DNA from 3 places in the Bacillus sp. GW821-FHT01G09 genome. Region 1 is predicted to be linked to each of the others. Evidence: predicted binding sites of a transcription regulator. Region 1 holds the regulator's gene; each other region holds the start of a gene.

What was found. Region 1 encodes LexA, which represses DNA repair genes until DNA is damaged. Its sites were predicted from a motif close to CGAACATATGTTCG; they were not measured.
Region 2: the regulator LexA is predicted to act here: its motif matches at 1,287-1,300, upstream of AC07VD_RS06265 (YhjD family protein).
Region 3: the regulator LexA is predicted to act here: its motif matches at 1,356-1,369, upstream of recA (recombinase RecA).

What each region holds. Positions count from the first base shown of each region.
Region 1 covers NZ_JBWKWL010000002.1:979,941-982,214, forward strand. Annotated here, with positions in the region: gene fosM (FosM family fosfomycin resistance protein) at 1-336, shown strand, start outside; partial or broken gene AC07VD_RS10235 (hypothetical protein) at 245-587, shown strand; gene lexA (transcriptional repressor LexA) at 874-1,491, opposite strand; gene yneA (cell division suppressor protein YneA) at 1,641-1,958, shown strand; gene AC07VD_RS10250 (YneB family resolvase-like protein) at 1,977-2,274, shown strand, end outside.
Region 2 covers NZ_JBWKWL010000002.1:169,157-171,430, reverse strand. Annotated here, with positions in the region: gene lepB (signal peptidase I) at 38-544, opposite strand; gene AC07VD_RS06270 (TVP38/TMEM64 family protein) at 546-1,169, opposite strand; gene AC07VD_RS06265 (YhjD family protein) at 1,321-1,683, shown strand; gene AC07VD_RS06260 (DUF3311 domain-containing protein) at 1,891-2,091, shown strand; gene AC07VD_RS06255 (sodium:solute symporter family protein) at 2,088-2,274, shown strand, end outside.
Region 3 covers NZ_JBWKWL010000002.1:814,700-816,973, reverse strand. Annotated here, with positions in the region: gene AC07VD_RS09655 (serine hydrolase domain-containing protein) at 1-69, opposite strand, end outside; gene recA (recombinase RecA) at 237-1,283, opposite strand; gene AC07VD_RS09645 (competence/damage-inducible protein A) at 1,456-2,274, opposite strand, start outside.

The sequences.
Region 1 (2,274 bases):
AAGGGAAGAACAACTGCATATTTTGATATGAACGGCATCTGGCTAGCTCTTAATGAAGAACCAGACATCCCGAGAAATGACATTAAGCTTTCTTATACCCATATTGCTTTTACAATTGAAGATCATGAATTTGAGGAGGTATCAGCTAAATTAAAAAGACTTCATGTCAATATTCTGCCTGGCAGAGAACGAGATGAACGCGATCGAAAATCAATTTATTTTACCGACCCTGACGGCCACAAATTTGAATTTCATACCGGAACCCTTCAAGACAGGCTTCGATATTACAAACAAGAAAAAACGCATATGCACTTTTATGATGAAACGGCCTTTTGATAGCACAACCATATTTCATATAAGGTTAAATTTAAAGAAGGGTGTTGGTGGAGACTTTATGTTTGGGGAAGGTTTCTACCCGACTTGTTCAACGATGCCATATATTTTGAACTGCACAAGTGATTGGGTGAAGGTGAAATTGAAATACACATTACATTTTATATGAAGAAAGCGAGCTGTTTTATCAGAATGTTGAACTAATTAAACTATGTACTAAATTTTCAGTATATTTCAATTGCTTCGCCCCTTAATAAATATAAAACCGCATCCTTCCACGACCTAAAAAATGAAACGTTTTTAAGAAGATAGCGTCTAATATTCTAAACGTTCATATTTTGATAAAAGTTTCCTGAAGGAAAGAAAATTTCTTGACTTCAACAATCTTTTGGTGGATAATTATGGTGTAAACATGATGTTCTTTTTCCTCCTATTCAGGCTCGCACCCAAAAGTCAGGGCGAGCCTGCTTTTTTTGAACAACAAACCCCCTCTCCGTAAAGGAAGAGGGGGTTATTTTATGCATCTGATAGATCAATAGATTAATGGACGGTTCTGAACACGCCAATCACTTTCCCTAGAATGCTGACATTCTGCAAAATGATAGGTTCCATCGTTGGGTTCTCAGGCTGCAAGCGAATGTGGGTATCCTCTTTATAGAATCGTTTTACAGTTGCTTCATCCTCTTCTGTCATCGCAACTACAATTTCCCCATTGTTCGCTGTGTTTTGCTGTTTAACGATGACATAGTCCTTATCGAGAATACCAGCATCTATCATACTGTCTCCCATAATCTCCAGCATAAATACATGCTCGTCTGGAGGAACCATGCGGTCAGGGAGCGGAAAATATTCTTCAATATTTTCTACTGCTGTAATAGGAGATCCCGCCGTGACTTTCCCGATGACCGGTACATTAACGACCTGGCTTTGCGGAATGTCTACTTCTTCATCAAGAATTTCTATTGCTCTTGGTTTTGTCGGATCTCGTCTGATCAGCCCTTTTGTTTCCAAACGGGCCAAATGGCCGTGGACAGTAGAGCTGGACGCAAGCCCGACAGCCTCTCCGATCTCTCTCACGGAAGGCGGATATCCTTTTGATTTAACCTCTGCTTTAATAAAACGGAGGATATCAAGTTGCCTTTTTGATAGCTTCGTCATTTTTCGCACCTCAAAACGTCGATTTTAAGAAGATTATAGCATGATTTTCCTTACAGTACAAACATAGGTTCGAAAAAACAATTGACAGAAACGTTTGTTCGTATATACTGAAATTATAAAAATGCGAACAAACATTCCTGTTGGAGGTTATGATCATGAGTAAAGAATCTATTATTTTTGTCGGTCTGTTCACAGTGATTTTGAGCGCGGTTATCCTTATGCTGTCATATACAAGCAGCGGCCAGGAGCTTAATCAGTATGTTAAAATAGAAGTCCAGCAAGGCGACACACTTTGGTCAATTGCTGATCAGGTAGCAGATACAAAAAAGATAAACAAAAATGATTTTATTGAATGGGTAGCTGATAAAAATCAACTACAAACATCTGATATCCAGCCGGGTGATGAGTTAGTGATCCCATTGAAAAAGAAGCATCAGGATGCATATGAATTGGCAACTGTAAGATAGAGAGGAAAGAGAGATAAAATGAAAGCACTCATTTATGCCCGTGTAAGCACAAATAAAGAACAGCAGGAAACGTCATTAAAGCGGCAGGAAGAGGAGCTTACGGCCATTGCTGCGGAGAACGGCATGGAAGTCGTCAAAGTGATTTCAGAAAAAGCCAGCGGATATGAAATGGATCGGGATGGTGTATTTGAGCTGCTTGATGAGATTAAGATCGCTGGAATTGATGTCATTTTGGTTCAGGACGAGACAAGGCTCGGGCGGGGAAACGCAAAAATCGCACTGCTTCATTGTATTTACAGAGAAGGTGTGAAAGTCT
Region 2 (2,274 bases), 810 kb from region 1:
CGGCATACAAAAAGACGCCTCTTCAGTTAGCGTCTTTTTATTCGGCATCAGAAATCACACCGACAATATTTTTTTCTCTTATTGGACCAAAGTGCCGGCTGTCGAAGCTGTATATGCGATTATCTCCAACGACAAAATATTTTCCTTTCGGCACCTTGCTTGTTCCCGTCACATCTTTCAAAGAAAAATCACCCGTTACATGGCTGCCGGCAGAAACAGATTTCAAATGCTTCAAAAATGGCTCAGCAACCTGCTTTCCGTTCACATACAGCTGATCATCTTTATATTTGATCGTTTCACCGGGCAAGCCGATTACCCGTTTAATCAGCACTTTATGATCAGGGCCTTTAAAAAGGACGATGTCAAAACGATGGATGGTTTTAAATCGATGCGAAAATTTATTGACCAACAATTCGTTTCCTTCCTGGAAGGTCGGGTTCATACTGACGCCTTCTACCTTGTAATCAATAAAGACAGCATTTTTAACCTGAATGGCGAGAACAACGGACACTACACCGGCAAGAAACCAAAACCGTTTTTTCATGTTACTGTCTCCCTCCATCATGCTCACGCTGACTGGCTCTTACATGCAGATACCGCTCCACCTTTTTGCCGACATACCATAAGACAGTGATCACCAATACGGCGATGACCGTTCGAATCGGCTGTGTAATCAGCGCGTGCAGATCATATCCGATGAAGCTGATCATAAAAATCATGACAAGCTTCCCCGAGGCTGCCGCCAAAATAAACGGCCGCGTTCCGATCCTTGACAAACCAGCAACAACATTCACCGCGGCTGACGGTGTAAATGGAAAACAAAGCAGAAGAAACATGGGACCGAAGCCGTGTCTTTCCACCCATAACATCAGCTTTCTGACAGACGGATGACTGCGGATAAATCCAAGCAATTTTCTCTGTCCGTATTGACGGACAATCAAAAAGACGAGAATGGAACCAGCAGTTGATCCCGCCCAGGACAGGATGAATCCTTCCCACAAGCCAAACGAGTTCGTATTCGCCACCACAAACACGATCAGCGGCAAAAACGGGAGAAATGCTTCAATTAAAGGCAGCAGCACAGCAATGAGAGGACCGAAAGCCCTATAGCTTTGAAATAATTCAGTTAAATGTTCTTGTGTCAAATAGGATAAAAAATGCTCCAACATTTATACTCCTTACCGGGTTTGTCTATCCTTATTCTACACATTATCAGCAGAAAACTAAAAAGTTTTGGTGATTTTTTCTGTCTTGAAACATTTCACCAGCCGATATAGAATACAAATAGAACAAACGTTCCCTTAGAAAGAAGGAGTCAACATGCCAAATCTGCAGGAGGAAATATACGATTTAATTGAACGGGCTCTCTTTTTGCCCATGGCCATTACGATTTTTAACCGTGATCTCGCCGGAATTGAAGAAAGCACATTAAAATTGAAGCATCCTTATAAACAGCTTATCAGCGAATCATTAAAAATAGCACAAAAGGATTTGATGGAGGTCAGAAAAGAATTGAGGAAAAGAAAAATTGCAATCCGCGAGACGGAACGCGATGAAGCCTTTACGCTCTATACATTTGTCATCGACGGTTATGAAGAAAACCACCGCTATTTTAATCCGCGAATCCGTGAGCAGGTCAGCGAATTATTAACATACTATCTATTTGCCCCAAACAGACTCTGAGCCTTTTGAATCATACTGCCCGTTCCCTCTTCGGGCGATTCAGAGCATTAATTTCAGACAATTCACACTATACAAACAAAATAAATTTATTTATAATTCGAACCACAGCCTTTCACGCCAAAAAATGACATGTTCTGCCATATCTGCGACATCATTTTCATTACGCTTGGGCTTGTACACCCCAATCCTAAATAGAAGGAGGATTCTATGAAACTGATTCACGTTCTTGCCGCTTTGCCCTTTATCGGAATCTTACTCGGCATCCCTTTTGCAAATAAGGTGACCCCCTATGTGCTCGGCATGCCGTTTATTCTTGCCTATATTGTGATGTGGGCTCTTTTGACCTCTGCGCTGATGGCGATTGTGTATGTCCTCGACAAGGAAAATAAAAAGGAGGAAGCAGAATGAACACAGCTCTCATCATCATTTTCGGTGTCCTGCTCTTGAGTATTTTTCTCGGTATACGCGCCCAAAAAGGAAAAGACATGAACCTGGAGCAGTGGACGGTCGGAGGGCGCGGCTTCGGAACTGTTTTCGTCTTCCTTTTGATGGCAGGCGAAATTTATACTACTTTTACGTTTCTCGGCGGCA
Region 3 (2,274 bases), 170 kb from region 1:
CAGTTTTCCTCTTTTATTTAGTTTTCTCCGTCTGCGTTTCGCAGTTCTTCTGCGGGTTGGGCTTGTCATTCATTTTTTCCTCCCAAAATAAATTCCATTTTGCACACGTTTTGTTAGACGAATAAAGCCCTAAAAAAGTTGTCAAAAAAAGCAATATTTTTATCATTTTTTTGCAAAATACAAAAAAGCTGAGTTTTTCACTCAGCCTTTTGTATCATTTGAAACTTATTTTATTTTTATTCTTCAAATTCGAGTTCTTCTTGTGTCTCTTCAGCTTGCTGCTGCACTACTCCGTTATTATCCAAGCCGTAATGTTCGCGAATTTGCTCCTGGATCATCAGCATGATATCTTTATTTTCTTTCAGGAATTGTTTTGCATTTTCACGGCCCTGGCCAAGACGCTCTTCTTCATAAGAGTACCATGAACCGCTTTTTTGCACGATATCAAGTTCAGTTCCTAAATCAATGATTTCGCCTTCTTTTGAAATGCCTTCTCCGTACATAATATCAACCTCGGCTGTACGGAACGGCGGAGCCACCTTGTTTTTCACGACTTTGATTTTCGTTTTGTTCCCCATTACGTCGTTGCCTTGTTTCAGCTGTTCAGCACGGCGCACTTCAAGACGCACGGAAGAATAGAATTTCAACGCACGGCCGCCAGGAGTTGTTTCCGGGTTCCCGAACATAACACCGACTTTTTCACGAATTTGGTTAATGAAAATCGCGATTGTCTTCGATTTGTTAATGGCCCCTGAAAGCTTACGAAGCGCTTGAGACATTAAGCGTGCTTGTAAACCGACATGCGAATCTCCCATGTCGCCTTCAATTTCCGCTTTCGGAACGAGAGCGGCTACAGAGTCGACAACGACAATGTCAACTGCCCCGCTTCGAACCAATGCTTCCGCAATTTCAAGCGCCTGCTCGCCTGTGTCAGGCTGAGACAGTAAAAGCTCTTCGATGTTAACACCGAGCTTTTGCGCGTATACCGGATCTAACGCATGCTCCGCATCGATAAACGCGGCTTGTCCGCCCTGCTGCTGAACTTCAGCAATCGCATGAAGCGCCACAGTTGTTTTACCTGAGCTTTCAGGACCGTATACTTCAATAATCCGTCCGCGAGGATATCCGCCAATTCCCAGTGCTGTATCAAGAGCGAGGGAGCCGCTTGGTACAGTAGAAATTCTTGTATCTGTCTTTTCTCCCAGTTTCATAATGGAACCTTTGCCGAACTGTTTTTCTATTTGTTTAAGAGCCATATCTAAGGCTGCCTGACGATCACTCATTCTATTTTTTCCTCCTTTATGTTACCACTACATATACTATACCCTGTTTGAAGGGATTTGCCAAGAAAAAAGCGAACGCATATTCGGATTTTTTCTTGGCGTGATTCCTATCAAAATATCATAATGTATCAGAGAAATCATGTTTTCTTAGGAGGATAATGTGCTGAAAATATTATTTTTGCTCTAAAAGCTTTAAGATTAAATGGCAGCCGTATTTAGCGCCGCGTTTTCTGATCCCCGTTCTGGAGCCCGCAAAGTGAAACTCGTGAACCTCTTCTTTACCATTTGCGGAAATGCCGATAAACACATGCCCAGGCTCATGCCCTTCTTGAGCATCAGGTCCTGCTACACCAGTAAAGCTAATGCCGATATCGCTGCCAGTGAGTTTTTGAACACCCTTAGCCAGTTCGGATGCGCACTCCTTGCTGACCGCCCCAAAACGATCTAATGTTTCCTTCTTGACACCAAGCACATTCTGCTTCACGTCGTTTGTATAGCAAACAACGCCCCCGGCAAATAATTTTGAGGCACCGCTATGATCCGTCAGCCATTCAGAAAACAGCCCTCCGGTAAAGCTTTCTGCCGCAGAAATTGTTATGCCTTTTTCCTTACACGCTATAGATAGCTCTTTTACAAGAGAAGTATCATCGTAACCATAGAAAAATTCACCGACACGCTCTAAGATAACGGCCTCTGTTTCTTTTAACAGACGCTCTGTTTCCTTTTCATCGGCGTGTTTGGCTGTCAGACGCAGCGTCACCTCTCCATCAGCCGCCAAAGGCGCAATTGTCGGATTGGTTTGTGCATCAATAATATCTTCCAAATCGGCTTCAAGCTGAGATTCACCGATACCGAAAAAGCGAAGAACAGTTGACACAATTTTTTCATTTGAACCCATCTTTTTCAGCAGAAGAGGCTTTGCCTCGTTTTCAAACATTGGACGCAATTCGCTCGGCGGTCCAGGAAGAAGCATATAATAGCGCGATTCATG